DNA from 2 places in the Streptomyces rimosus genome. Region 2 is predicted to be linked to the other one. Evidence: predicted binding sites of a transcription regulator. Region 2 holds the regulator's gene; the other holds the start of a gene.
What was found. The regulator HspR, encoded in region 2, represses chaperone genes until heat shock. The targets are predictions, from matches to a motif close to TTGAGNNNNNNNNNCTCAA.

Region 1: a site for HspR is predicted at 6,974-6,992, ahead of lon (endopeptidase La). Genes of this name have one in related genera too.

Annotation. Positions count from the first base shown of each region.
Region 1 covers NZ_CP023688.1:3,144,482-3,159,589, forward strand. Annotated here, with positions in the region: gene CP984_RS12750 (TetR/AcrR family transcriptional regulator) at 1-487, shown strand, start outside; gene CP984_RS12760 (cytochrome P450 family protein) at 526-1,890, shown strand; gene CP984_RS12765 (MarR family winged helix-turn-helix transcriptional regulator) at 2,076-2,627, opposite strand; gene CP984_RS12770 (lysozyme) at 2,901-3,758, shown strand; gene CP984_RS12775 (Uma2 family endonuclease) at 3,813-4,412, opposite strand; gene lon (endopeptidase La) at 4,543-6,951, opposite strand; gene CP984_RS12785 (rhomboid-like protein) at 7,642-8,310, opposite strand; gene CP984_RS12790 (spermidine synthase family protein) at 8,666-9,397, shown strand; gene CP984_RS12795 (response regulator transcription factor) at 9,476-10,216, shown strand; gene CP984_RS12800 (sensor histidine kinase) at 10,213-11,415, shown strand; gene CP984_RS12805 (multifunctional oxoglutarate decarboxylase/oxoglutarate dehydrogenase thiamine pyrophosphate-binding subunit/dihydrolipoyllysine-residue succinyltransferase subunit) at 11,653-15,108, shown strand, end outside.
Region 2 covers NZ_CP023688.1:4,855,077-4,870,184, reverse strand. Annotated here, with positions in the region: gene CP984_RS20665 (pyridoxal phosphate-dependent aminotransferase) at 167-1,345, shown strand; gene CP984_RS20660 (hypothetical protein) at 1,494-2,705, shown strand; gene CP984_RS20655 (hypothetical protein) at 2,835-3,110, shown strand; gene CP984_RS20650 (YbjN domain-containing protein) at 3,183-3,719, opposite strand; gene clpB (ATP-dependent chaperone ClpB) at 3,864-6,503, opposite strand; gene CP984_RS20640 (TIGR03618 family F420-dependent PPOX class oxidoreductase) at 6,941-7,345, shown strand; gene CP984_RS20635 (hypothetical protein) at 7,487-7,723, shown strand; gene CP984_RS20630 (hypothetical protein) at 7,720-8,124, shown strand; gene CP984_RS20625 (heat shock protein transcriptional repressor HspR) at 8,204-8,659, opposite strand; gene dnaJ (molecular chaperone DnaJ) at 8,665-9,840, opposite strand; gene grpE (nucleotide exchange factor GrpE) at 9,883-10,542, opposite strand; gene dnaK (molecular chaperone DnaK) at 10,539-12,401, opposite strand; gene CP984_RS20605 ((Fe-S)-binding protein) at 12,753-15,017, shown strand.

The DNA of each region.
Region 1 (15,108 bases), 1.7 Mb from region 2:
ACGCGCCGACCACCGCAACATCCTGCCCAGCAGGCTGCTGCGCTGGGCGCTCCTCGACTTCATGGAAGACCCGGTACTGCGCGCGGTGTATCTGGACGACTCCGACATCCTCGGCCGGCTGAACGAGGTCGCCAAGAAGGAAATGGCGGAGCTGGTGGCGGAGAGCATCCAGACACTGCGCACCCAGCTCACCACCCTGCGCGAGCACGGCCTCGTGAAGGAGGACCTGAGCGTCGACCAGCAGATGTACGCCTGCATGTCGATCGCCGCCGGATTCTTCCAGGCGGAGGCGCTCTACCCCGAATACTCGCCCGACCGGGCGGAGGACCGGGCCGACGTGCTGTGCCACACCGTACGCGCCACGTTGGAGACCCACACCGATCCCGACCCACGGCTCATCGCCGCGGCCGCTCCCACGATCATCGCGCTCTACCAGCGCCTGGAGGAGCTGAGCCGGCAGGAAGTGCGGCGGCAACTGCGCCCGTGATCCCCGATCACACCCCTGATCAGGAGGGAGAACGCACGATGACCACATCGCCCACCGAGTCCACCACGGCCACCCCGCCCGACTCCACCACCGCCTCCGCCCCCGGCACCCCGCCGGACGCCCTGCCGTCCTACGTCGGCCTGCACCCGGGCGAGCCGAACGTGATGGAGCCGGAGCTGCTCAACGACCCGTACGCCGGTTACGGGAAGCTGCGCGAACAGGGCGCCCTGGTGCGCGGCCGGTTTCTCGACGACTCGCCCGTCTGGCTCGTGACCCGCTTCGACGTGGTACGCGAGGTCATGCGCGACCCGCGGTTCATCAACAACCCGTCCCGCCTGCCCGGCCGCACGGAGAAGGACCCGCGCGCCCAGCTGATCGAGCTGTTCGGCATCCCCGACCACATGGCCCGGTACCTGGTGGACACCATCCTCACCAGCGACCCGCCGGACCACACCCGGCTGCGGCGCCTGGTCTCGCGGGCCTTCACCGCCCGCCGCATCCAGGACCTGCGGCCGCGGGTGGAGGCGATCACCGACGAGCTGCTGGACCGGTTGCCGGCCCACGCGCAGGACGGCGTCGTCGACCTCGTCGAGCACTTCGCGTACCCGCTGCCCATCACCGTGATCTGCGAACTGGTCGGCATCGACGAGGAGGACCGGCCGCTGTGGCGGCAGTTCGGCGCCGACCTCACCTCCCTGGAGCCGAAGCGGATCGGCGCCACGGTACCGGCCATGGTCGAGCACATCCACAAGGTGATCGGCGAGCGCCAATCGGCCCTGCGGGACGACCTGCTCAGCGCGCTCATCCGGGCCCGGGACGACGACGGCGGCCGGCTGAGCGAGACCGAGATGGTCACCATGGTCCTCACGCTGGTACTGGCCGGCCACGAGACCACCGCCCACCTCATCAGCAACGGCACCCTCGCCCTGCTCACCCACCCCGACCAGCGGCGCCTGCTCACCGAGGACCCGGGCCTGCTCCCCCGCGCGGTCCACGAGCTGATGCGCTGGTGCGGGCCGATCCAGGCCACCCAGCTGCGGTACGCCTCCGAGGACGTCGAGGTGGCCGGCACCCAGGTCCACAAGGGCGACGCCCTGATGTTCAGCCTCGTGGCGGCCAACCACGACCCGCGCCACTACACCGAGCCGGAAAAACTCGACCTGACACGCCAGCCGGCGGGCCGCGCCGAGGACCACGTCGGCTTCGGACACGGCATGCACTACTGCCTGGGCGCCTCACTCGCCCGGCAGGAAGGCGAAGTCGCCTTCGGCAAGCTGCTCGCACGCTATCCGGAGGTGGCACTCGCCCTGCCCCATGAGCAGCTGGAGGAGCAAGAGCGCATACGCCAGCCCGGGTCCTGGCGACTGCGGCGGCTGCCGTTGCGGCTGCGTCCGGAGGACTGACCCGTAAGGAGCGCCACGGAGTACCACGGCGCGCCACGGAACGCCGGCCGTCCGCGGAGGAGGCGGCCGTCGAGGGGACCGGCGAGGCGACCGGAATTGTGACCGGCATGGTCACAGGTCGGGAGCCGGTCGGGAGCCGGTCGGGAGCCGGTGCACAGGGCCTACAGGGGTCCGCGCACCGGCTCTCAGCCGTTTCCGGCGCTTCCGCCGTCTCCGCCGCGGTCCCCCCTCCCGGCCCGATCGCTCTTCCCCGCCGCGGGGGCCGCCCCGCACCCCTCCTCCGCGTCCTGCTCGCCGTTCAAGCGGTGCAGGAGGCGGGCCAGTTCCGCCACTTCCCGGCGGTCCCAGGAGGCGAGCTGCCGGGCGTACTGGGCGCGGCGGCTGTTGCGTACACAGCTGAACCGGTCGTGCCCCTCGTCGGTGAGGCGGACGAGCACGGCCCGCCCGTCGGCCGGGTCGGGCTCGCGGGCGATCAGCCCCAGGTCCTCCAGGGCGCGCAGCTGCCGGCTCATCGTCGCCTTGCCCACACCGAAGTACCCGGCGAGATCGGTGGCCCGCTGCTGCCCGGCGTCCGCGAGGCGTACGAGCAGGCCGTACGCCGCCGACTCCAGCTCCGGGTGGACCGCCCGCGCCAGCTCACCGGAGGTGGCGCGGGCGCGGCGCAGAAAGACCGCCAACTCCCGCTCCAGGGACAGGAACACCTGGTCCACACCACTGGGTTCGTCCGTCCCGGCCATGCCGTCGGGTCTGGTGTTGTGCACGTCAGCGCCCTCTCCCGCTTTCGGACCGTGAAACTTGTCTGCCGCGGCGGCCGAAGCCGCAGCTTGTCCAGTATTTCGCAGGATTAGATCAACGGAAGCCCGGCTCCCCTCTTTTGCCGTAAGCGTCTACGCGCGTACGGTCGTCGTACTGCCTGACATGGCCACACCAATGCCCTAGCTGACCTTTTGTCATGCTCGGGCCAAAGGAGTTCCCCCTCCCCCCGCCCCACCGAGATCTCGGAGGCACCCATGCCTGTGCACAGATCCGGCCGCCCCACCCGCCGCCGTCCGCACTCCCCGGCCGGCCTGGCCGTCCTGTTCCTCGCCGTCGCCGCCCTCCTCCTCGGCCTGCCCGGTACCGCCGGCGCCACCGCGTACGGAAAGGCCCCCGAGCCCACCCACCCGGGCCAGGACTGGGCCGGCTCCCAGGTCGCCGAGCACGAGGGCGACGCACCGGGCGAGGCGCCACCCCCCACGCTCGCCTCCGTCGAAGGCGTCGACGTCAGCAGCCACAACGGCAACGTCCCGTGGCAGACCCTGTGGAACGCCGGGGTCCGCTTCGCCTACGTCAAGGCCACCGAATCCACCAGCTACATCAACCCGTACTTCGCGCAGCAGTACAACGGCTCCTACAACGTCGGCATGATCCGCGGCGCGTACCACTTCGCCACCCCCGACACCTCCAGCGGCGCGGCCCAGGCCGACTACTTCGTGGACCACGGCGGCGGCTGGTCCAAGGACGGCCGCACCCTGCCCGGCGCGCTCGACATGGAGTACAACCCGTACGGCTCGACCTGCTACGGCAAGAGCGCGTCCGGCCTCATCAGCTGGATGCATGACTTCTTCGCCACGTACAAGTCACGCACCGGCCGGGACGCCGTCATCTACACCTCCACCAGCTGGTGGAAACAGTGCACCGGCAACTACGCGGGATTCGGCTCGGTCAACCCGCTGTGGATACCGCGTTACGGCACCTCGGCCGGCGAACTCCCCGCGGGCTGGGACTTCCACACCATCTGGCAGTACACGTCCTCCGGCACCACGGTCGGCGACCGGAACCGGTTCAACGGGACGTATGAGCGGTTGCAGGCGTTGGCCAACGGGTGAGACGCGGCCGGGCCCCGGGGCGGGGTGCGCCGGGGCCCGGGGCGGCGTGCGTCGTCACTCGCGGCCGAAATCCGCCGTTTCCAGCGTCAGGCCGACGACCGTGTCGGTCAGATCAACCGGGTCGCCGAACTTGATGGCTGGGCCGACGCGGTAGGTGCCGTCCTCGGGGGCCGTATAGAGGTGGCACTGCCCGAGGTACGGGTCGACAATGAGGTAGACGGGCACTCCTGCCAGCGCGTAGGTGTCCTTCTTGGGGCCATAATCGTTGTGTGCCGTCCTCCTGGAGATGACTTCGGCAACGAATTCGATGTCCTGGTACCGCCGACGCTCCTCGTCGTCCGTCTCCGCGCCCTCCCGCAGCGCGATCACGTCGGAAGCGAAGCCGTTGAGTTCGCCGGGGAAGTCGAAGCGCACGTCCGACATGATGCGCTCCTTCGGGTACCTGGCATTCAGCTGCATCACAAGGTCCAAGATGATGTGCCAGTGATTGGCCCGTTGCGGCGACATGAAGATGTTCCCCTCGACGATCTCTGCCTTGTAGCCCTCGGGGACGGGCATCCGCTCCAGCCAGTCGAACATCATGTCCAGGCTGAGCTCGTCGCTGTCGGCCATCTCGATCTCGATCCTGTTGTCGGTCAGCTCGATGGTCATCATGCGCTCCTCCCCACCGCCGCGAAGTGCGGGCAGTCGCGCAGTACAACGATACGCACGGTGACCGGGACACGCGCGGCCCGGAACCCCCGTGTTCAGGGGGCTCCGGGCCGCTACGGGCCGGCCGCGTCCGTCACGCCGCGGCCGGGACCTCCGGGGTGACCGGGGAGGAAGCCGGGGTGAGAGCCAGGTCGAGGACCTGGCGGACGTCGGAGACGGGGTGGACGTCCAGCTTCTCCAGGATCTCGGCGGGGACGTCGTCCAGGTCCGGCTCGTTGCGCTTGGGGATGACCACGGTCGTGATCCCCGCCCGGTGCGCCGCGAGCAGCTTCTGCTTGACGCCGCCGATCGGCAGCACCCGCCCGGTCAGCGAGACCTCACCGGTCATCGCCACGTCCGGCCGCACCTGCCGGCCGGAGAGCAGCGAGGCCAGTGCCGTCGTCATCGTCACGCCCGCGCTCGGGCCGTCCTTCGGCACCGCGCCCGCCGGTACGTGCAGGTGCACACCGCGCTCCTTCAAGTCGCCGACCGGCAGCTCCAGTTCCGCGCCGTGCGAGCGCAGGAACGACAGCGCGATGTGCGCGGACTCCTTCATCACGTCGCCGAGCTGGCCGGTGAGCTGGAGACCGGACGCGCCGGTCTCCGGGTCGGCGAGCGAGGCTTCGACGTACAGCACGTCGCCGCCCGCGCCGGTGACCGCGAGGCCGGTGACCACGCCGGGCACCGACGTGCGCCGCTCGGCCGGGTCCTGCGCCGACTCCGGGGTGTGGTGCGGCCGCCCGATCAGCGGACGCAGTTCGTCCACGCCCACCGTGAACGGCAGGTCCCGCTCCCCCAGCTCGCTCTGGGCCGCGACCTTGCGCAGCAGCCGTCCGACGGCCCGCTCCAGGTTCCGTACGCCCGCCTCGCGGGTGTACTCGCCGGCCAGCTTGGCCAGCGCCTCGTCCGTGAACGTGACCTCGCCGGCCTCCAGACCGGCCCGCTCCAGCTGGCGCGGCACCAGGTGGTCGCGGGCGATGACGGTCTTCTCGTCCTGCGTGTAGCCGTCCAGCCGGACCAGCTCCATGCGGTCGAGCAGCGGCTCCGGTATGGCCTCCAGGACGTTGGCCGTCGCCAGGAAGACCACATCGCTCAGGTCGAGCTCGACCTCCAGGTAATGGTCCCGGAAGGTGTGGTTCTGCGCCGGGTCGAGGACTTCGAGGAGCGCCGCGCCCGGGTCGCCGCGGAAGTCCGAGCCGACCTTGTCGATCTCGTCCAGGAGGACGACCGGGTTCATCGAGCCGGCCTCCTTGATGGCGCGCACGATGCGGCCGGGCAGCGCGCCGACGTACGTACGCCGGTGGCCGCGGATCTCCGCCTCGTCCCGTATGCCGCCGAGCGCGACGCGGACGAACTTGCGGCCCATCGCGCGGGCCACCGATTCGCCCAGCGAGGTCTTGCCGACGCCGGGCGGGCCGACCAGCGCCAGCACGGTGCCGGCGCGGCGCCCGCCGATGAGGCCGAGGCCGCGGTCCGCGCGCCGCTTGCGTACGGCCAGGTACTCGGTGATGCGCTCCTTGACGTCCTCCAGACCGGCGTGGTCCGCGTCCAGGATCTCCTTCGCGCCGGGGATGTCGTACGCGTCCTGCGTACGCTCGTTCCACGGCAGCTCCAGCACCGTGTCCAGCCAGGTCCTGATCCAGCTGCCCTCGGGGCTCTGGTCGCTGGACCGCTCCAGCTTGTCGACCTCCTTGAGAGCCGCCTTGCGCACGTCCTCGGGCAGCTCGGCCGCCTCGACGCGGGCGCGGTAGTCCTCGCCCTCGTCCTCCGGGTCGCCGTTCAGCTCGGCCAGCTCCTTGCGGACGGCTTCCATCTGGCGGCGCAGCAGGAACTCGCGCTGCTGCTTGTCGACGCCCTCCTGGACGTCCTTGGCGATCGACTCCGCCACGTCCTGCTCGGCGAGGTGCTCGCGCAGCGCCTCGGTGGCCTGCTTGAGGCGGGCCACCGGGTCCGTGGTCTCCAGCAGCCGGACCTTCTGCTCCGTGCTCAGGAACGGCGAGTAACCGGAGTTGTCCGCGAGCTGCGAGACGTCCTCGATCTGCTGGATGCGGTCCACGACCTGCCAGGCACCGCGCTTCTTGAGCCAGTCGGTGGCCAGAGCCTTGTACTCCTTGACCAGCTCGGTCACGGCACCGGGCAGCGGATCGGGCACCGTCTCGTCGACGGTCGTGCCCTCCACCCACAAGGCGGCGCCGGGCCCGGTCGTCCCCGCCCCGATGCGCACCCGCCCGAGGCCGCGGATCAGCGCCCCCGGATCACCGTCGGACAGCCGCCCGACCTGCTCGACGCGCCCGAGCACACCGATCGCCGCGTACGCGCCGTCGATCCGCGGCACAAGCAGCACCCGCGGTTTGTTACCCGAAGCGGCAGCGGCCTGCGCGGCCTCGACCGCGGCCCGCACCTCCGCCTCGGAAAGGTCCAGGGGCACCACCATGCCGGGCAGAACGACCTCGTCGTCAAGAGGCAGCACGGGCAAGGTGAGCGATGTGGACGTCGAAGCCATGATCTCCCCTTCGGCAAGCAAGTTGAGCAATATCCACTCAATGCGTGTGGGCCGGGGGATGTTCCCTGGGTGGGGGGTGTTCGCTGTGGGCGATCAGCGGGGGCTGTTCTGTGGTTGCCGGTCGCCTGGTCGTTTGCGGTTGCCCCGGTGGGGGTGCGGTTCTGCCCGGTGGGGGTGCGGGTTTGCGCTTGGGGTTCGGTGGGTGGGGGCTCGGGGCCCCGCAGGGGTCACTCCTCGGCGCCTGGAGCGGCCGTCATGTATGGACGCAACCGGGGCTTCGGTCGCCTGCGGGGAGACCCCTACGTGTCCCCGAGCCCGCGCCGTACGCGGCTCTCCCGCCGCCGTGGCTGGGGTCTTTACAGACCCCGGCGGCCGGACCCCTGCGGCCCCCTCCGCATGACGCGGAGTCGCCCCCGGCCTGCGCCTATGCAAGGCGAGCGTCACCTCGTGGGGGGCGCGCACCCGGTTTCTTTTCCCCTCCCCCTACCGGCCCGCACACGCCGAACCGACGGGAGGGGGTGTGCAGGGGGACACTCCCCGCAGGCGACCGTTACATGGTTGCGTCCAGACATGACGGCCGCTCCAGGCGCCGAGGAGATGGCCCCCTGGGCACCCCCGCCCCACAACAAAGCCAATGCGTATCCGCGCGAAGCGCGGACCAGACCCCACAAACCCGCGGCTCCGCCGCGATCAGCGGCACCGCAACAGCGGCCAGATGAGGGTTCCGAGGACCAGGGCCAAGACATGGCCGGAGTCGCTCACGGGGTCCGTGGAAACGAGGAGGTTGGTGACGGCGAACCAGGTCACACCCCCCAGGAGCGGCCACCGAGCCCAGACCGGCAGCAGCCCCGCCAGCGCACCGGTGCAGGTCATCACGCCGAAGCTGATGCCGTAGTCGAGGCGTTGCAGCGAGTCGGCGGGAAGGTACCCGAGGGCGACCGCGGCGCCCACCGGCAGCTCGGTGGCCAGAGTGGCCACCGCATGGCCGCCGAAGAAGACCGCGGCCGTTCTCAGGGCGCCGACGCGGCGTTCCAGCGCCGTCAGGACGAAGAGGAAGGCGAGGGCGTACGCGGAGGTCATGCCGCCCGCGATCCACAGGGCGCTGGCGACCAGCACGAGCAGGGGCGAGCGTGCCAGGTGCTCCACGTCCGTACTGGAGCCCTGGAGCAGGGCGAGGACCAGGTCGGGGTCGGCGTACTCGGCGAAGACGGACGTCGCGACGAGGAGGAGGGTGTAGCCGAAGGTGAAGGGCGCGCCCAGGGGCGTGGGCAGCAGCCGCCAGAAGCGCGGCACCCGCGCGAGAGCGGATGCCGCGGAGGGCGCAGACGAGGGGACGGGTACGGCCGTGGACGCGGCCACGGGTACGGCGTGGGCCGCCCCCGACGCCCCCGCCGCCCCCGGCTGTCTCGGCACCCCGGAAAGCGCCATCCTCTCGCCCACAGGCCCTATAGGCCGCCCCTCAGGGGCACCCTCCTCGGCCACATCCACCACACCACCCCGATCCACTGCCCCCAGTCCCCTTCCATCCCGCACCGGCGGGCTCACCAAGATCTACGTACGCCAACAGCGTGCACGCTCAACCCATGAGTGAGCTGTGTCCGTGACACGCGTCACCCGAACCGGTCGCCGTAAGGCGAGCCCGCGGCCCGGCAGCACGCCCCGGACCCACAAACCAGTTGGACCCACGCACCCCCGATTCGCCAGGATGGCGCTCATGTCCGACCCCGCGCACGCCGTGCCCCACCCCGTGCTCGTACCCGGTTCGCCCGTCGCCGACAGCCCGCCGCAGGTGCTGGATCGCCGCGAGGGCCCGTACGGGGAGGCCGTCCTGCGGCGGCGGGGCGAGCACTTCGAGATCATCGCCAATGGGTGTTTCCTGATGGACACCTCGGACGGACGGTCCGAACGGCTGCTGGTGGACGCGGCGCTCGCGGAGCTGGACGGGCGGCCGTCGCCCAGCGTGCTGATCGGCGGGCTGGGCGTGGGATTTTCCCTGGTGCGCGCGACGGAGGAGCAAGCGTGGGGGCGGATCACCGTCGTCGAGCGGGAGCCGGCGGTGATCGACTGGCACCGCGGCGGTCCGCTGTCGGCCGTCTCGGGGGCGGCGCTCGCCGATCCGCGTACCGAGATCGTCGAGGCCGACCTGGTCGCGTACGTACGCGGCGGGGCCGGTGAGCGCACCTTCGACGCGCTGTGCCTGGACATCGACAACGGGCCGGACTGGACCGTCACCGAGGACAACGGCGGTCTCTACTCCCCGGCCGGGCTCGCGGCCTGCCGGGAGCGGCTGACGCCCGGCGGGGTGCTCGCCGTGTGGTCGGCGCAGCCGTCGTCCGCCTTCGAACTGGCGCTGCGAAATGCCGGGTTCACCGGCGTACGTACCGAAGAGATCCCCGTTGTCCGAGGCGTCCCGGACGTGGTGCACCTCGCGCGCAAGGGCGCGTAGCCGACGGTCACACCCTGCCCTTACGCTGCTGCCCAGCAGTACGCGACCAGGCAGCACGGGGACATGCAGGGGCGGGCGATGGATCAGACGCAGACCACCCAGGGCGGCACCGCCGCGGCCACGCCCGGCGCCCAGCGCCGGGTTCTCGTCGTGGAGGACGATCCGACGATCGTGGACGCCATCGCGGCCCGGCTGCGTGCCGAGGGTTTCCAGGTGCAGACGGCCACCGACGGGCCCGCGGCGGTGGACACCGCCGAGGCGTGGCAGCCGGATCTGCTGGTGCTGGACGTGATGCTGCCGGGCTTCGACGGGCTGGAGGTGTGCCGCCGGGTGCAGGCCCGGCGGCCGGTGCCGGTGATGATGCTCACCGCGCGGGACGACGAGACGGACATGCTGGTCGGGCTGGGCGTCGGCGCCGACGATTACATGACCAAGCCGTTCTCCATGCGGGAGCTGGCGGCGCGGGTGCACGTGCTGCTGCGGCGGGTGGAACGCGCGGCGCTGGCCGCGCATACGCCGCGCAGCGGCATCCTGCGCCTCGGCGAGCTGGAGATCGACCACGCGCAGCGCCGGGTGCGGGTGCGCGGCACGGACGTACATCTGACGCCGACCGAGTTCGACCTGCTGGTCTGCCTGGCCAACACGCCGCGCGCGGTGCTCTCCCGTGAGCAGCTGCTGGCCGAGGTGTGGGACTGGGCGGACGCCTCCGGTACGCGCACGGTCGACAGCCACATCAAGGCGCTCCGCCGCAAGATCGGCGCCGAGCGCATCCGTACGGTCCACGGTGTCGGGTACGCCCTGGAGACCCCGCCCGTATGACGGCCCCCACCCGCCGCCGGACCGCCGACCGGAAGGAGCGACGCGAACGGGCCCGGGAGCGGGCGTGGGACGGTCCTGCCGTGCTGCGCGAGCGGGTGTGGAGGCCGTTCTGGCAGCGGGTGTGGGAGGGGCTGCGGCCGCTGGACCCGTACCGCTCGGTCAAGGCGGCGCTCGGCGCGCTGGTCATCGTCTCGGTGATCATCACCACGCTGCTGGTGTTCGTCGCCATCCACTCCGACACCGAGCTGCGGGTCATCACGGTCTTCTCGATCATCGCCTCGCTGCTGGTCACCCAGTTCGTCGCGCAGGGCCTGACGGCGCCGCTGGACGACATGACGGACGTGACCCGGGCGATGGCGGACGGTGACTACACCCGCCGGGTGCGCGGCGGGCGGCGGGACGAGTTCGGCGATCTGGCGGACGCCTTCAACCGGATGGCCGCCGATCTGGAGGCGGTGGACACCCACCGCAAGGAGCTGGTCGCCAATGTCTCGCACGAGCTGCGCACGCCGATAGCGGCCCTGCGCGCCGTCCTGGAGAACGTGGTGGACGGTGTCTGCGAGCCCGATCCGGAGACGATGCGTACGGCCCTGAAGCAGACCGAGCGGCTGGGCCGGCTGGTCGAGCACCTGCTGGACCTGTCGCGGCTGGACAACGGCGTGGTGCCGCTGCACGCCCGCCGCTTCGAGGTGTGGCCGTATCTGTCGGGGGTGCTCAAGGAGGCCAACATGAGCCGGGGCGCCTCGACGCTGTCGGGGCTGGCCGGCTCCGGCACCCACACCCGTACGGACGTACATCTGCACTTGGACGTCTCGCCACCGGAGCTGACCGCGCACGCGGACGCCGAGCGGCTGCACCAGGTGGTGGCCAACCTGATCGACAACGCCATCAAGCACAGCCCGCGGCACGGCCGGGTGACGGTGCGGGCGCGGGCGGGCGAGGCGCCGGAGAGCCTGGAGCTGGAGGTGCAGGACGAGGGCCCGGGTATCCCGGAGGCCGAGCGCCACCACGTCTTCGAGCGCTTCAACCGGGGCGATCCGGCGGCGTCGGGTCCGGGCAGCGACGCCGGTACGGGCCTGGGCCTGGCCATCGCGCGCTGGGCGGTGGATCTGCACGGCGGGCGGATCGGGGTGGCCGAATCCCCGCGCGGCTGCCGCATCCGTGTCACCCTTCCGGGTACCGGTGTCATACGAAGCTGACTCCGTGTGACGTAGGGTCGATGGTGGAAGCACCCGGTTCGGGGGTGCGGTGGCGATGGCCCGTACCCGCATACAGGGAACCTGGTGTGTTTCCCGTCGCGTCATGCCCCGAAACCCTTTGCTGAATGTGACGTGCACGACGACTGACGGCCCCGGACTGCACCAAAGGTCCCGACAGGCGTAGCCTTTATTCCCGCTGTCCACCACCTTAGGAAGCGGAAGAGGGCGGTTGCCGCCGTGTCGCCACAGTCCCCCAACAGTTCGAGCACTTCGACTGACCAAGAGGGGCAGGGTAAGAACCCTGCTGCCGCATTCGGTCCGAACGAGTGGCTCGTCGACGAGATCTACCAGCAGTACCTCCAGGACCCGAACTCGGTAGACCGAGCCTGGTGGGACTTCTTCGCCGACTACAAGCCGGGAGCGGGCGCCGCCGCGCCGGCTGCGGCGAGTGACGGCGCCCCCGCCACTCCGGCCTCCGGAACCGGCCAGGCCGCGCAGGCCGCCGCGCCGAGCGCGCCCGCGGCCCCGGCCCGGCCCGCGCAGCAGCAGCCCGCGGCGCCGGCCGCCAAGCCCGCAGCGGCGCAGCCCGCCGCTCCGGCCACGCCGGCCGCGAGCGCCCCTGCGCCCGCCAAGGCCGCTCCGGCCAAGGCCGCACCCGTCAAGACCGCTCAGCCCGCAGCCAAGAAGGACGACGTGAAGCCCGACGAGGCGCCCGCAGGCCCGGAACTGGTCACCCTCCGTGGCCCCTCCGCCGCCGTGGCGAAGAACATGAACGCCTCCCTGGAGCTGCCCACGGCCACGTCCGTGCGCGCCGTCCCGGTGAAGCTGCTGTTCGACAACCGCATCGTCATCAACAACCACCTCAAGCGCGCCCGTGGCGGGAAGGTCTCCTTCACCCACCTGATCGGGTACGCGATGGTGCAGGCCCTCAAGGCCATGCCGTCGATGAACTACTCCTTCCAGGAGAAGGACGGCAAGCCGACGCTGGTCAAGCCCGAGCACGTCAACCTCGGTCTGGCCATCGACCTGGTCAAGCCCAACGGTGACCGCCAGCTCGTCGTCGCGGCCATCAAGAAGGCCGAGACGCTCAGCTTCTTCGAGTTCTGGCAGGCGTACGAGGACATCGTCCGCCGCGCCCGCAACAACAAGCTGACGATGGACGACTTCACCGGGGTCACCGCGTCGCTGACCAACCCGGGCGGCATCGGCACCGTCCACTCCGTGCCCCGCCTGATGCCCGGCCAGGGCCTCATCATCGGCGTCGGCGCGATGGACTACCCGGCCGAGTTCCAGGGCACCTCGCAGGACACCCTGAACAAGCTGGGCATCTCCAAGGTCATGACGCTGACCAGCACGTACGACCACCGCGTGATCCAGGGCGCCGCCTCCGGCGAGTTCCTGCGCATCATGAACCAGCTGCTGCTCGGCGAGAACGACTTCTTCGACGACATCTTCAAGTCGCTGCGCATCCCCTACGAGCCGGTGCGCTGGCTGCGTGACATCGACGTCAGCCACGACGACGACGTCACCAAGGCGGCCCGGGTCTTCGACCTGATCCACGCCTACCGGGTGCGCGGCCACGTCATGGCCGACACCGACCCGCTGGAGTACGAGCAGCGCAAGCACCCCGACCTCGACATCATCGAGCACGGGCTGACGCTGTGGGACCTGGAGCGGGAGTTCGCCGTCGGCGGCTTCGCCGGCAAGACCATGATGAAGCTGCGCGACATCCTGGGCGTGCTGCGCGACTCGTACTGCCGCACCACCGGCATCGAGTTCATGCACATCCAGGACCCCAAGCAGCGCAAGTGGATCCAGGACCGGGTCGAGCGCGGGCACTCCAAGCCGGAGCGCGAGGAGCAGCTGCGCATCCTGCGCCGCCTGAACTCCGCCGAGGCGTTCGAGACGTTCCTGCAGACGAAGTACGTCGGCCAGAAGCGGTTCTCCCTGGAGGGCGGCGAGTCCGTCATCCCGCTGCTGGACGCGGTCATCGACTCGGCCGCCGAGTCGCGCCTGGACGAGGTCGTCATCGGCATGGCCCACCGCGGCCGCCTGAACGTCCTCGCCAACATCGTCGGCAAGTCGTACGCGCAGATCTTCCGCGAGTTCGAGGGCAACCTCGACCCGAAGTCGATGCACGGCTCCGGCGACGTGAAGTACCACCTGGGCGCCGAGGGCACCTTCACCGGCCTGGACGGCGAGCAGATCAAGGTCTCGCTGGCCGCCAACCCCTCGCACCTCGAAGCGGTCGACCCGATCGTCGAGGGCATCGCCCGCGCCAAGCAGGACATCATCGGCAAGGGCGGCACGGACTTCACCGTCCTGCCGGTCCAGCTGCACGGTGACGCGGCGTTCGCCGGCCAGGGTGTGGTCGCCGAGACGCTGAACATGTCGCAGCTGCGCGGCTACCGCACCGGCGGCACGGTGCACATCGTCATCAACAACCAGGTCGGCTTCACCGCCGCCCCGGAGTCGGCCCGCTCCTCCATGTACGCCACGGACGTGGCCCGCATGATCGAGGCGCCGATCTTCCACGTCAACGGTGACGACCCCGAGGCCGTCGTCCGGGTCGCGCGACTGGCGTTCGAGTTCCGCCAGGCGTTCAACAAGGACGTCGTCATCGACCTGATCTGCTACCGGCGCCGCGGTCACAACGAGACCGACAACCCGGGCTTCACGCAGCCGCTGATGTACGACCTGATCGACAAGAAGCGCTCGGTGCGCAAGCTCTACACCGAGTCGCTGATCGGCCGCGGCGACATCACGCTGGAGGAGGCCGAGCAGGCCCTCCAGGACTTCCAGGGCCAGCTGGAGAAGGTCTTCACGGAGGTCCGCGAGGCCACCACCGCCCCGGCCGCCCCCGAGGTGCCGGAGCCGCAGGCCGAGTTCCCGGTCGCCGTGGACACCGCGATCTCCCAGGAGGTCGTCAAGCGGATCGCCGAGTCCCAGGTCAACATCCCCGAGCGGGTCACCGTCCACCCGCGTCTGCTGCCGCAGCTGCAGCGCCGCGCGGCCCAGGTGGAGGACGACACGATCGACTGGGGCACCGGCGAGACCCTCGCCTTCGGCTCGCTGCTGATGGAGGGCACCCCGGTCCGTCTGTCGGGCCAGGACTCCCGCCGCGGCACCTTCGGCCAGCGCCACGCGGTGCTGGTGGACCGGGAGACCGGCGAGGACTACACCCCGCTGCTCTACCTGTCCGAGGACCAGGCGCGCTTCAACGTCTACGACTCGCTGCTGAGCGAGTACGCGGCGATGGGCTTCGAGTACGGCTACTCCCTGGCCCGACCGGAGGCGCTGGTCCTGTGGGAGGCGCAGTTCGGTGACTTCGCCAACGGCGCGCAGACCGTCATCGACGAGTTCATCTCCTCGGCGGAGCAGAAGTGGGGCCAGACCTCCGGCGTCACCCTGCTGCTGCCGCACGGCTACGAGGGCCAGGGCCCGGACCACTCCTCGGCCCGTATCGAGCGCTTCCTCCAGCTGTGCGCGCAGAACAACATGACGGTCGCCATGCCGACGCTCCCGTCGAACTACTTCCACCTGCTGCGCTGGCAGGTGCACAACCCGCACCACAAGCCGCTGGTCGTCTTCACCCCGAAGTCGATGCTGCGTCTGAAGGCGGCGTCGTCGAAGACGGCGGAGTTCACCACGGGCGGCTTCCGGCCGGTGATCTCGGACGACGCGGCGAAGGCC
Region 2 (15,108 bases):
CGTGTCCTGATCCCTCTCCGATCCGCGCTGATCCACTCCGGTGCGCCCGGTCCGGCTTCCGGACGGCCCGCACCACCCCGTGTCCTTCAGCGGGGCTCATGCCCCGGCGCCGCCGCGCCCAAAGCGCAGTTGAGGAAGTCCAGAGGTTCGGCGGAGGATGGCGGACATGTCACGACCGCTGCTCAACCGCCGCCTCGCGGAGTTCGGTACGACGATCTTCGCCGAGATGTCCGCGCTCGCCGTACGCACCGGATCGATCAACCTGGGACAGGGCTTCCCCGACACCGACGGGCCGGAGGAGGTCAGGGAGGCGGCGGTCCGCGCACTGCGCGACGGCCGCGGCAACCAGTACCCGCCCGGCCCCGGCGTCCCCGAACTGCGCGCCGCCGTCGCCGCCCACCAGCACCGCTTCTACGGCCACCTCGGCGTCGCGTACGACCCCGACACCGAGGTGCTGGTCACCGCGGGCGCCACCGAGGCCATCGCCGCCTCGCTGCTCGCTCTCCTGGAGCCCGGCGACGAAGTGATCGCGCTGGAGCCGTACTACGACTCCTACGCCGCGTGCATCGCGATGGCGGGCGGCACCCGTGTCCCGGTGACACTGCGCCCGTCCGCCGAGGACGGTACGTACGCCCTCGATCTCGACGAGCTGCGCGACGCCGTCACCGACCGCACCCGCCTCATCCTCCTCAACACGCCCCACAACCCCACCGGCACCGTCCTCGACCGCGCCGAACTGACCGAGATCGCCCGCCTGGCCTGCGAGCGCGACCTCCTCGTGATTACCGACGAGGTCTACGAACACCTCGTCTACGAGGGCGAGCACATTCCGCTGGCGTCCCTGCCCGGCATGCGCGAGCGCACCGTCACCATCGGCTCGGCCGGCAAGACCTTCTCCTTCACCGGCTGGAAGGTCGGCTGGGTCACCGCGAGCCCGGAGCTGGTCGGCGCCGTCCGCTCGGCCAAGCAGTTCCTCACGTACGTCTCCGCGGGCCCGTTCCAGTACGCGGTCGCCGAGGCCCTGGCGCTGCCCGACAGTTACTACACCGGGCTGCGGGACGATCTGCGCGCCAAGCGGGACCTGCTGGCCGACGGCCTCGCCGCCGCCGGGTTCCGCGTCTTCCGCCCGTCCGGCACGTACTTCGTCACCACCGACATCCGCCCCCTCGGCGAGGAGGACGGCTTCGCCTTCTGCCGCGCCCTCCCGGAGCGCGCCGGCGTCGTGGCCATCCCCAACGCCGTCTTCTACGACCACCAGGACCAGGGCGCCCCGTACGTCCGGTTCGCGTTCTGCAAGCAGGAGAAGGTCCTCCAGGAAGCGGTCGATCGCCTCCGCGCCCTCTGAGCGGAGTTCCGTACCGCGCGCCCCTGTATGCCACCCGGTCGGCCTACAGGGGTCGCGTGGCGGGCGGACGGCGCCGAGAGTCGTGGTGTCGGGTGCGCCGGGCGCGTGCGGCCCGGCGGGTGGCCGCCGCGCGTACCGGAGGTGTTTCGTGTCCGCCGAGACCGTCGACACCGCGGCCGCGGCAGCGCCACGGCCCGGCTCCGTACGCGTCCATGTGCGTGCCGCGCTGCGCCGTGCGGCCCCCGCACTCGCCCTGTTCGCGGCCATCCGCCTCGCGGGGGCCATGTGCACGGCGCTGTGGGCCTGGCACACCGGCCGCCACCCGCGCAATCTGCTCGGCGCCACGTGGGACTCCAACTGGTATCTGAGCGTGGCCCGGTACGGCTACGGCTCCCCGACGCCGCACCGCATGTGGCCCCCGGACCCCCTCGCCGACCTGGCGTTCTTCCCCCTGTACCCGGGTCTGATACGCGGCGTCTCCACCGCCCTGCCGATCGGCGCGCTCAGCGCCGGGCTGCTGCTCGCATGGACGGCCGCCGCCGTGGCCGCCTGGGGGATCTTCGCGGTCGGCGCGCATCTCCATGGGCGGCGCGCCGGCACGTTCCTTGTGGCGCTGTGGGCGCTGCTGCCGCACGCCGTCATCGAATCGCTGAGCTATACGGAACCGCTGCTCACCGCGCTGGCCGCCTGGGCCCTGTACGCGCTGCTCACCGACCGCCCGCTGTGGGCCGGGGCCCTGGCGGCCCTGGCCGGTCTGGCACGGCCGAACGGCCTCGCGGTCGCCGCCGCGGTCCTGGTGGTGGTGGGCGTACGGACCTGGCGGCGCGGCAGGGACGGTCCCGTACCGCGGCAAGAGCGTCCCCTCTGGCACTACTGGACGGCAGCCCTGACCGCCCCCGCAGGCTGGCTCGGATACGTCCTGTGGGTGGGGGCGCGCACCGGCTGGGGGCCGCGCGGCTACTTCCAGGTGCAGGAGCTCTGGGGGTCCCGCTTCGACTTCGGCCGGGACACCCTGCGGTCCGTGAAGCGGCTGTTCCTGCATGACGCGCCGCTGGTGCAGTACATGGCGGCGGCCGTGCTCGCCGTGGCGCTGCTGCTGCTCGTACTCCTGGTGCTGGACCGGCCACCGCTGCCACTGCTCGTCTACACCGCCGTACTGATGGCCATGGCCCTCGGCGGCACCGGCTACTTCCCGTCCAAGCCGCGCTTTCTCCTGCCGGCCTTCCCGCTGCTCATCCCGGCGGCCGTCGCGCTGGCCCGCGCCCGCCCGCGCGCCGTCGTCCTGACGACGGGCGCGCTGGCCGTACTCTCCCTCGGCTACGGGCTGTACCTGCTGACCATGGCACCCGAGCCGCTGTGAGCCTCAGCTGCGGGCAGTCCCCGGTCACCGGAATGGCCGCTGTCAGGAGGGCAAGCGGCCTCCGCGGTGCGTTCATGAGTGGGGGAACCGCAACCCATCTGCTCGGGGAGCCGTCCGAAAGGAACCGCGATGCTCAAGCGTCTCGCTGCCGCACTCAGCTGTACCGCCCTCGCCCTCGGTGGCGCTGTGGCCATTGCCCCGACTGCCCAGGCCAGTCCGCAGTCCTGCTACTACTACGTGCTGGAGCAGTACCCCGGCGCAGATGAAGAGGTGGCCGAACGGGCCTGCCGCATCGGGGGCAGGGGCGGGACGGAGAACTTCCGCGCCTGCTACCACGAGCTGCGAAGGGACCACATCCCCGCCGTGGTGGCCGGCGAAGCCTGCCGGCGCGCGGCCAGGGGCTGACGGCGAGCACGCCGAAGGGCCCCGGAGCGGATCGCTCCGGGGCCCTTCGGCGTCTGCGGCCGGGCGGAGGGCTTACGCCTCCTCGTCACCCGGCTTCGCGTCGCCGTCACCCTCGATGTCGGCCTCCAGGCCGAGCTGCTCGACGATCCACTTGTCGAACTCGATCGACGCGCGGACCCAGCTGACCGTGCTCGACACAAAGTGTTCGAGCGCGACACCGGTACCGATCAGCATCGACGCCTCGCCGATCAGGCGGACCGTGCCGTCGTCGTGGGTGTGGGTGTACGCCTTGGGCCACAGCGTCCGGCGGTTCCAGTCGTCGATCGCCTCCAGCAGCTTCGCCTTGTCGTCGATGCCGTGCGGGCGGTCGTAGAACGTGCGGACGGAGAAGATCTGCTGCTCCTCCTCGCCGCGGAACATGAAGTACGTGCGGAACTGCTCCCACGGGGCGGCGAGGTCACCCTCGTCGTCGACTACGTACTTCAGCTCCATCTGGTCGAGAAGCTGCTTGACCAGGTCCTGGTCGGGCAGGACGGGACCATCAGGCCCCGACGGCTGCGGTTCGGGCTGGCCCCCGAAATTCGGGATCGAGGACGGGTCGATGCTCACCGTGGAATTCCCTTCGTATGGTCCTCGCCATCCTCCCCCATCCCGGCCCCGTCCTGGCAAGCCCGCCGCCGTCTCTCCGCTGTGGGCCGAAACCGGCCCGGCGGACGGGACGGCGGCGGACCGCCGCGACCGCTCCGGTGCGCCTTACCGTACGGGACCGACGGTCAGCGCCCGGCCGTCCTCGGCGACATCCACCCGTACGGTGTCGCCGTCCAGCACCTCGCCCGCCAGGATCGCCTTGGCGAGCTGGTCGCCGATGGCCGTCTGGACCAGGCGGCGCAGCGGGCGGGCGCCGTAGGAGAGGTCCGGGGCGGCCTGCGGCTGGTCCACGACCGGCTCCTGGCCGAGCCAGGCCAGCCAGGTCAGGGCGCGGTCGGTGACGTCCAGCGTCAGCCTGCGGTCGGCGAGCCGGCGCTGCAGGTGGGCGATCTGGATGCCCGCGATCCGCTGGAGCTGGTCGGTGCCGAGCGGGTGGAAGACCACCAGGTCGTCCAGCCGGTTCAGGAACTCCGGCCGGAAGGACGACCGGACCGTCTCCAGCACCTTCTCCTTCTTCTGGTCCTCCTTGAGCAGCGGGTCCATCAGGAAGGTGGAGCCCAGGTTGGAGGTCAGGATCAGGATCGTGTTGCGGAAGTCGACCGTACGGCCCTGGCCGTCGGTCAGCCGGCCGTCGTCCAGCACCTGGAGCAGCACGTCGAAGACCTCGTGGTGCGCCTTCTCCACCTCGTCCAGCAGGACGACGCTGTACGGACGGCGGCGCACCGCCTCGGTGAGCTGGCCGCCCTCCTCGTAGCCGACGTAGCCGGGCGGGGCGCCGACCAGGCGGGCGACGCTGTGCTTCTCGCCGTACTCGCTCATGTCGATGCGGACCATCGCCCGCTCGTCGTCGAAGAGGAAGTCGGCGAGCGCCTTGGCCAGCTCGGTCTTGCCGACGCCGGTCGGGCCGAGGAAGAGGAACGAGCCGGTGGGACGGTCCGGGTCGGCGATACCGGCGCGGGTACGGCGTACCGCGTCGGACACCGCCCGTACGGCCTCGGCCTGGCCGATCAGGCGCTTGCCCAGCTCGTCCTCCATGCGCAGCAGCTTCTGCGTCTCGCCCTCCAGCAGGCGCCCGGCCGGGATGCCGGTCCAGGAGCCGACCACGTCCGCGATGTCGTCCGGGCCGACCTCCTCCTTGACCATCGAGGACTTGGCGTCGGCGGACGCCTCCTGCTCGGCCTCGGCCGCGGCGGCCTCCTCCAGCTCCCGCTCCAGGCCCGGGATCTCCCCGTACAGCAGCTTGGAAGCGGTGTCGAAGTCGCCGTCGCGCTGGGCGCGCTCGGCCTGGCCGCGCAGCTCGTCCAGCTTCTCCTTCAGCTCACCGAGGCGGTTGAGGCCCTCCTTCTCCTTCTCCCAGCGGGCGGTCAGGCCGCGCAGCTCCTCCTCCTTGTCGGCGAGGTCCTTGCGCAGCTTCTCCAGGCGCTGCACGGAGCCGGCGTCGGTCTCGTTCTTGAGCGCCAGCTCCTCCATGCGCAGCCGGTCGACGGCGCGCTGCAGCTCGTCGATCTCCACCGGCGAGGAGTCGATCTCCATACGGAGGCGGGAGGCCGCCTCGTCCACGAGGTCGATGGCCTTGTCCGGCAGGAAGCGGGAGGTGATGTAGCGGTCGGAGAGGGTCGCGGCGGCGACCAGCGCGGAGTCCGCGATCTGCACCTTGTGGTGCGCCTCGTACCGGCCCTTGAGGCCGCGCAGGATCGCGACGGTGTCCTCGACGGTCGGCTCGGCGACCAGCACCTGCTGGAAGCGCCGCTCCAGCGCCGGGTCCTTCTCGATGCGCTCGCGGTACTCGTCCAGGGTCGTGGCGCCGACCATCCGCAGCTCGCCGCGGGCCAGCATCGGCTTGAGCATGTTGCCCGCGTCCATCGCGGAGTCGCCGCCCGCGCCGGTGCCGACGACCGTGTGCAGCTCGTCGATGAAGGTGATGATCTGGCCGTCGCTGGACTTGATCTCCGCGAGGACGGTCTTCAGCCGCTCCTCGAACTCGCCGCGGTACTTCGCGCCCGCCACCATCGCGCCCAGGTCCAGCGCCACCAGCCGCTTGTCGCGCAGCGACTCGGGCACGTCGCCCTTCACTATGCGCTGCGCCAGGCCCTCGACCACGGCGGTCTTGCCGACGCCGGGCTCGCCGATGAGCACCGGGTTGTTCTTCGTACGGCGGGAGAGCACCTGCACCACGCGGCGGATCTCCTGGTCACGGCCGATGACCGGGTCGAGCTTGCCCTCGCGGGCCGCCGCCGTGAAGTCCGTACCGAACTTCTCCAGCGCCTTGTACGTGCCCTCCGGGTCCGGGCTGGTCACCCGCCGGCCGCCCCGGCTGTCCTCGAAGGCGCTCAGCAGCTTCTTGGCCGTGGCGCCCTGCTCCGCCAGCAGCTCGCCGGTGCGGCCGCCCTTGGCGGCGATGCCGATGAGCAGGTGCTCGGTGGAGATGAAGTCGTCGCCCAGCTCCTTGGCGCGCTGCGCGGCGTCGGCGATGACGGCCAGCGTGTCGCGGTCCGGCTGCGGCGGGGCGACCGTGGAACCCTGCACGCTGGGCAGGGCGGCCAGCTGGCGTTCGGCGCCGGAGCGCAGCGCGACGGCGTCCGCCTCGACGGCCGCCAGCAGGTCGGTGATGTTCTCGTTGTCCGCGCCGGCGAGGAGGGCGAGCAGCAGGTGCGCGGGGGTCATGTCCGCGTGTCCCGCCGTCACCGCCCGCTCGTTGGCGGCGCTCAGCGCCTCGCGGCTCTTGTTGGTCAGCTCGGCGTCCACTCGGCCGCTCCTCCTTGTGCTCGGGTGCGTGATCGGCGCCGCGTGCGCGGCGGAACCTGCTCAGCTCAACGTCCGATAAGTTGAGTCTATTCCACTCAAGGCCGTTCCGGACAGCGTACGGCGCCTTCCGGCCCTTCTACGGGTGCACCCAAGACGCCGGGCCATGCTTTTCCCGCCCCCGCCGGTTTTCCCGTACGCGATCACCAGGGGCCGCCGGCCGGTGACCGTCGCCGCCCGCACCGAGCCGTCCGACCTGCCTCCGTCGTACCGGTCCCGGCGGGCCGGGTCCGGTACGGAGCCGGTCGCGGTCTTCCGCGTTCTCCCGGGACAAACGGCGCGTTCACGGCATCTCCCCAGCGCCCCCATGCCGCCTTCACAGTTCCTTCTCAGCATCTCCTCACGGCGCCCCCACAGGTTCCCCAATTACGCTTCCGCTCATGGCCCACGACCTGGACGACCTCAGCCCCGAGTACCTCGCCTTCTGGAGCGAGCACCTCATGTGCACGCTGACCACCCTGCGCCCCGACGGCACACCCCACGTCGTCCCGGTCGGCGTCACCTTCGACGCCAACCAGCGCATCGCCCGCGTGATCACCCGAAAGGACAGCGCCAAGGTCGGCCACGTCCTCGCCGGGGGCCCGGACGGCGCCCGGGTCGCGGTGTGCCAGGTACAGGGCAAGCGGTGGGCCACTCTGGAGGGCGTGGCCCGCATCCGTACGGACGCCGACGTGGTGGCCGACGCGGTACGGCGCTACGCCGAGCGGTACGGCCGCACCCCCGCGCCCAAGCCGGACCGGGTGATGATCGAGATCACCGTCACCAAGGCGCTGGGGCGCGCGTAGGACACCGTCCGGCCAGGTCCGTACCTGGCCGGATCCGGACAGTGCGCTTCCGCCGCCGTACGCGGCCCTGCTATGCCCGAAGCGGGACCACCGCTCCCGGCGCACCACCGCGCGGAGCGGAAAACGGCTGCTGGAGGGCGCATGGCGTCTGCATCACGCACCGGGCCCGCCCCTGCCCGTACGGGCGTCCGCGCCCGCCGCCCCGCCCGCGCCGAGCTGTGCCCCCGCTGCGGCGGCCAGCTCGCCGTGAACCAGGACGGCTGGGCGATCTGCCACGCCTGCGGCTATGCCTCACCGCCCGGCGCCGCCCCTCCACCCCGGTCCTCGCGCGGCGGTATCGTCACCTCCACACTCGCCACGCCCCGGGGGGCACGATGAACTCGGTCCGAGTGACGGCGATCGCCTGCCTCATGCCACTGTCAGGGCTGGACGACGACCCGTTCCTGGTGGACGACCGCAGCCAGCACGCCATGTGCGCGCGCTGGGCCGAGGCCCGCGACTACGACCTGACCTGCCGGCTGAGCGTCCACCAGCTCCGCGCCGACCACGCCACACTGTGGCAGGACGTGGAAGCCGGACTGGTCGACGTCTTCGTCGTCCCCAACCGCCGCGCACTGGAGAACGCCATCGCCTCGGCCGACGAGTTCACCGCCCGCTGCACCGCCGCCGGCGTCCGCCTGGAGACCGCCGACTACGACGAGCCGGTCTACACCAGCGCGATGAAGTCCCACGTACACCGCCGCCTGTCCATGCCGACGGCCGGGTACAACGGCTGCTGAACCTGCCGGACACCGCCGCAAAAGGCAGCGGGGCCGGAGTGCGCTGTGCACCCCGGCCCCGCCCACGGATGACGACGGCCTAGTCGGCGGACCGCTTCTTCGGACGCCACACGACCAGCGCGCCGGTCTGCTGCACGTCCTGATAGGGCACCAGGTCCCGGCGGTACGAGGCGTGTACGGCCGCCTCCCGCTGCTGCATGGCGGCAGCCGCGCCCTCGACCGCGTGCTGGAGCTCGGCGACCCGCTGGCGCAGGGCCGCGACCTGGTTCTCCAGTTCGATGATGCGCTTGATGCCGGCGAGGTTGATGCCCTCGTCCTGCGACAACCGCTGCACCTCACGGAGCAGTTCGATGTCCCGGGCCGAATAGCGCCGGCCGCGCCCGGCCGTACGGTCGGGCGAGACCAGGCCCAGCCGGTCGTACTGCCGCAGGGTCTGCGGATGCAGACCGGAGAGCTGGGCCGCGACGGAGATGACGTACACCGGCGACTCTTCGGTCAGTTCGTACGGGTTCCGACGCCCGCCCCGGCCATCCATCCGACTCATGCTCCCTTCGCGGCCTGGAACAGCTCCGCCCGCGGGTCCTCGCCCGCGGTCGCCTCACGGTAGGCCTCCAGCGACTCCCGTGCCTTGTCGCCGAGGTCCTTGGGGACGCTCACCTCGACGGTGACCAACAGATCGCCGCGGGTGCCGTCCTTGCGCGACGCGCCCTTGCCGCGCACGCGCATCGTACGTCCGTTGGGAGTCCCGGCCGGCAGTTTGAGCGTCACCGGCGGGCCGCCGAGTGTCGGCACCCGCACCTCGCCGCCCAGCGCCGCCTCCGGGAAGGTGACCGGGACGGTGACGGTCAGGTTGTCACCCTTGCGGCCGAAGACCGGGTGGGCGTCGACGTGGACGACGACGTACAGATCGCCGTTCGGGCCGCCGCGCTCGCCCGGGGCGCCCTTGCCGCGCAGCCGGATGCGCTGCCCGTCGGAGACGCCCGCCGGGATACGCACCTGCATCGTGCGCGAACTGGTCGCCCGACCGCTGCCCTTGCAGACATCACAGGGCGTCTCGGCTATCAGGCCGCGGCCCTTGCAGTCCACGCACGGGTCGGTGAGCGAGAAGCCGCCACCGCCGCCGCGGCTGACCTGCCCGGTGCCGACGCAGGTCGGGCACACCCGCGGCGTGCCGTTCTTGTCGCCGGTGCCCGAGCACGCCTTGCAGGGGGCCTGGCTGGACATCCGCAGCGGGACCGTGGCCCCGTCCGCCGCCTCGGTGAAGCTGAGCGTCACCTCGGACTCGACGTCCTGGCCGCGGCGCGGCTGCGTACGCGTGCCGCCGCCGCGGTTGAACAGACCGCCGAAGACATCGCCGAGACCGCCGCCGAAGCCGCCGCCCGCCGAGCCGCCCTGCGCGCCGCCTCCGAAGAGGTCGCCCAGGTCGAAGTTGAACGATCCGCCACCGGCGCCGCCGGGGCCCGCGCGGAAGCCGCCGTTGCCGAACAGCGCCCGCGCCTCGTCGTACTCCTTGCGGCGCTTGGGGTCACCGAGGATGTCGTTGGCCTCGGAGATCTCCTTGAAGCGCTCCTCGGCCTTGGCGTCCCCCTTGTTGGCGTCCGGGTGGAACTCCCGGGCCAGCTTGCGGTACGCCTTCTTGATCTCCGCCTCGGTGGCGTCCTTCGGGACGCCGAGGACCTTGTAGTAGTCCTTCTCCACGAAGTCCTTGGTGTTCATCCCCGACGTCCCTCCTCCCGTACTGCTTCTTCCGCCGCCGCGTCAGCCCTCGTCCGGGCCACCGCTCTCCTCGTCCGAAGCCTTGGCGTCGTCCTCCGAGGCGGCCTTGCCGGACTGCGCGCCCGGCTGCGGCTCGGCCACCGCGACCCGTGCGGGACGGATCGTTCGTTCACCGATGCGATACCCCGGCTGGAGGATGGCGACGCACGTGGTCTCCGTGACATCCGGCGCGTAGGAATGCATCAGCGCCTCATGGATCGTCGGGTCGAAGGGCTCGCCCTCCTTGCCGAACTGCTGGAGGCCCAGCTTCGCGACCACGGTCTCCAGCGACTCGGCCACCGACTTGAAGCCGCCGACCAGCTCGCCGTGCTCCCGGGCCCGGCCGACGTCGTCGAGCACGGGCAGCAGCTCGGTGAGCAGATTCGCCGCGGCGATCTCCTTCACCGACACCCGGTCCCGCTCCACCCGGCGACGGTAGTTCTGGTACTCCGCCTGGAGCCGCTGGAGGTCCGCGGTGCGCTCGTTGAGCGCGGTACGCACCTGGTCCAGCTGCGCCGTGAGAGCTACGTCCTGGTTCGCATCCCCGGCCGGGGCCGAGCCCGCCGTGTCGGCGGACTCGGCCTGCGCCGCGTCATCAGGGGTCTTTGCGGCATCGGCGGGGACGTCGGGCTTCTCCTCGAAGCCCGGAGTCTCCTCCGTCACGCGGCACCACCCTTGGCATCCTTCGGCTTCTCGTCGTCGACGATCTCGGCGTCGACCACGTCGTCCTCGGCCTTGGCCTGCTGGCCGCCCGCGGCACCGGCGGCGCCCTCGGCGCCACCCGCGGCCTGGGCATCGGCGTACATGGCCTGGCCCAGCTTCTGGCTGACCGCGGCGACCTTCTCGGTCGCGGTGCGGATCTCGGCCGTGTCCTCGCCCTTGAGCTTCTCCTTCAGCTCGGCGACGGCGGTCTCGACCTCGGTCTTCACCTCGGCGGGGACCTTCTCCTCGTTGTCCTTGAGGAACTTCTCCGTCTGGTAGACGAGCTGCTCGCCCTGGTTGCGGGACTCGGCGGCCTCGCGGCGGCGGTGGTCCTCGTCCGCGTACTGCTCGGCCTCCTGGCGCATCCGGTCGACCTCGTCCTTCGGCAGCGAGGAGCCACCGGTGACGGTCATCTTCTGCTCCTTGCCGGTGCCGAGGTCCTTCGCCGCGACGTGCATGATGCCGTTCGCGTCGATGTCGAAGGTGACCTCGATCTGCGGCACGCCGCGCGGGGCCGGGGGCAGACCGGTCAGCTCGAACATGCCGAGCTTCTTGTTGTACGCCGCGATCTCGCGCTCGCCCTGGTAGACCTGGATCTGCACGGAGGGCTGGTTGTCCTCGGCGGTGGTGAAGATCTCCGAGCGCTTGGTCGGAATCGTCGTGTTCCGCTCGATGAGCTTGGTCATGATGCCGCCCTTGGTCTCGATACCGAGGGACAGCGGGGTGACGTCCAGCAGGAGGACGTCCTTGACCTCACCCTTGAGGACACCGGCCTGCAGCGACGCGCCGATGGCGACGACCTCGTCCGGGTTGACGCCCTTGTTGGCGTCCTTGCCGCCGGTCAGCTCCTTGACCAGCTCGGCGACGGCCGGCATACGGGTCGACCCGCCGACCAGGACCACGTGGTCGATCTCGGACAGCTCGATGCCGGCGTCCTTGATCACGTTGTGGAACGGGGTCTTGCAGCGCTCCAGGAGGTCCGAGGTCAGCTGCTGGAACTGCGCCCGGGTGAGCTTCTCGTCCAGGTGCAGCGGGCCCTCGGCGGAGGCGGTAATGTAGGGCAGGTTGATCGTCGTCTCGGTGGAGGACGACAGCTCGATCTTCGCCTTCTCCGCGGCCTCGCGCAGACGCTGGAGCGCCATCTTGTCCTTGGACAGGTCGACGCCGTGGCCGTTCTGGAACTGCTTGACCAGGTAGTCGACGACGCGCTGGTCCCAGTCGTCACCACCGAGGTGGTTGTCACCGTTGGTGGCCTTGACCTCGACGACACCGTCGCCGATCTCCAGCAGCGAGACGTCGAAGGTACCGCCACCGAGGTCGAAGACCAGGATGGTCTGGTCGTCCTTCTCCAGGCCGTAGGCCAGGGCCGCGGCGGTGGGCTCGTTGACGATGCGCAGGACGTTCAGGCCCGCGATCTCGCCGGCCTCCTTGGTGGCCTGGCGCTCGGAGTCGTTGAAGTACGCCGGAACGGTGATGACCGCGTCGGTGACCTTCTCGCCCAGGTAGGCCTCGGCGTCCCGCTTGAGCTTCTGCAGGATGAAGGCGCTCATCTGCTGCGGGTTGAAGTCCTTGCCGTCCAGGTTCACCTTCCAGTCGGTGCCCATGTGGCGCTTGACCGACCGGATGGTCCTGTCGACGTTGGTGACCGCCTGGCGCTTGGCCACCTCGCCGACCAGCACCTCGCCGTTCTTGGCGAAGGCGACGACGGACGGCGTGGTCCTGGCGCCCTCGGCGTTGGTGATGACGGTGGGCTCACCGCCTTCGAGAACACTGACGACGGAGTTCGTCGTGCCCAGGTCGATGCCGACCGCACGTGCCATTTCGATTCCTCCATGACTTGAGTGGAACAGACTCAAGGGTGCAGGACGCCCGGCGACCTGTCAATTGACCTGAGCCAGCCCCACTCAACTTTTGTGTCGGATGCCTCGTCACGCCTGCTCTGGGGGACGCCCCGGCGCCTATGAAGGGTTGCCTGCGCGACACAGATCACCGGCCGGGCGGCTTCATGGGGCTCGGGATACTGGGTAACCTCAGCGCAGACCCGAAAAGTTACTGCTTAGTAATCGCTGTAGATCTTGTCCCCGCGGACTCCGTGTACCCCTCGCACGTACGCGCAGCCCACAAGAAGTATTCCCCGTAACCCCCGCACTCGCAGGCCCGAGGAGCCACCCATGCAACTCGCCGCGATCATCGTGTCGCTGGTCCTAATCGCGGTCGGCGTCGCACTGTTCGGCCGTGCCATCCTGCAGATCGTCCGGCAGCTGCGGCTCGGCCAGCCCGTACCGGCCGGCACCCGGACCGACGACCCCGCGCAACGCACGGTCACGGTGGTCAAGGAATTCCTCGGCCACACCCGTATGAACAAGTGGGGCATCGTCGGCGCGGCGCACTGGTTCGTGGCGGTGGGCTTCTTCTCGCTGCTGCTGACGATCGTCAACGCCATCGGCCAGCTCTTCAAGGCCGACTGGCTGCTGCCCGTCATCGGCGAGTGGGCGCCGTACAACGTCTTCGTCGAGTTCATCGGCACCATGACGGTGCTCGGCATCCTGGCCCTGATCGTCATCCGCCAGCTGAGCAAGCCGGGCAAGCCGGGCCGCAAGTCCCGCTTCGCCGGCTCCAACTTCGGCCAGGCGTACTTCGTCGAGGCCGTCATCCTGATCGTCGGCGTCTGCATCTTCATGCTGCACGCGCTGGAGGGCGCCCAGCACCACGTGGACGGCTACGAGGCGTCGTTCTTCATCTCGTACCCGGTGGTCTCGTGGCTGGAGGGCATGGACGTCTCGACGCTCCAGAACCTCACCTACTTCTTCGCCGGTCTGAAGATCGCGACGTCCTTCATCTGGATGATCACGGTCGCGCTGAAGACCGACATGGGCGTGGCCTGGCACCGCTTCCTGGCCTTCCCGAACATCTGGTTCAAGCGCGAGGCGGACGGCGACGTGGCGCTCGGCGCGCTCCAGCCGATGACCAGCGCCGGCAAGCCGATCGACTTCGAGGACCCCGGCGAGGACGACCAGTTCGGCGTCTCCCAGATCGAGCACTTCTCCTGGAAGGGCCTGCTCGACTTCTCCACCTGCACCGAGTGCGGCCGCTGCCAGTCGCAGTGCCCCGCCTGGAACACCGGCAAGCCGCTGTCGCCGAAGCTGCTGATCATGGCGCTGCGCGACCACGCGCACGCCAAGGCCCCGTACCTGCTCGCCGGCGGCGGCAAGGACGAGGAGGGCGCCGAGAAGGCGACCGCGGCGCAGCTCAAGGACGTGCCCGCGGCGGCGCTGGCGGAGGCCGAGCGCCCGCTGATCGGCACCCTGGAGGAGAACGGCGTCATCGACCCGGACGTGCTGTGGTCCTGCACCACCTGCGGCGCGTGCGTGGAGCAGTGCCCGGTCGACATCGAGCACGTCGACCACATCGTCGACATGCGGCGCTACCAGGTCATGATCGAGTCCAGCTTCCCCAGCGAGGCCGGCACGATGCTGAAGAACCTGGAGAAGAAGGGCAACCCCTGGGGCCTGGCCAAGAAGCAGCGCCTGGCGTGGACCAAGGAGGTCGACTTCGAGGTCCCGGTCGTCGGCAAGGACATCGAGGACCTCACCGAGGTCGACTACCTGTACTGGGTCGGCTGCGCGGGCGCCCTGGAGGACCGCGCCAAGAAGACCACCAAGGCGTTCGCCGAGCTGCTGCACATCGCGGGCGTGAAGTTCGCGATCATGGGCGGCGACGAGGCGTGCACCGGTGACTCGGCCCGCCGCCTGGGCAACGAGTTCCTCTTCCAGCAGCTCGGCCAGCAGAACGTCGAGATGCTGAACATGGCGTTCGGTGAGGATGCGGACGAGGGCGTGACCGTCCCGAAGTCCAAGAAGAAGATCGTGGCGACCTGCCCGCACTGCTTCAACACCATCGCCAACGAGTACCCGCAGCTCGGCGGCGAGTACGAGGTCATTCACCACACTCAGCTGCTCCAGCACCTGATCGACGAGGGCAAGCTGATCCCCGTCACCCCGGTCGAGGGCCTGATCACGTACCACGACCCCTGCTACCTGGGCCGCCACAACAAGGTCTACACGCCGCCGCGCGAGATCATCGCCAAGGTGCCGGGCCTGCGGAACGAGGAGATGCACCGCCACAAGGAGCGCGGCTTCTGCTGCGGCGCGGGCGGCGCGCGCATGTGGATGGAGGAGCGGATCGGCAAGCGCATCAACAACGAGCGCGTCGACGAGGCCCTGTCCCTGAACCCGGACATCGTCTCCACCGCCTGCCCGTTCTGCCTGGTCATGCTGACCGACTCGGTCAACGGCAAGAAGAACGACGGCAAGGCCAAGGAGTCCATCCAGGTCGTGGACGTGGCCCAGCTGCTGCTGGACTCCGTCAAGACCCCGGTCGACCCGGCGGGCGAGGAGGCCGCGACGGACGCGCCGGAGCCGGAGCCGGTGAAGTAGCCGGCCCCGTCCGTCCCTCCGGCTCTCGTTTCCTACTCGGCCGCTCCCGCTTTGGCGGGGGCGGCCGAGTTGCGTTGGGGGCGGGGGCATT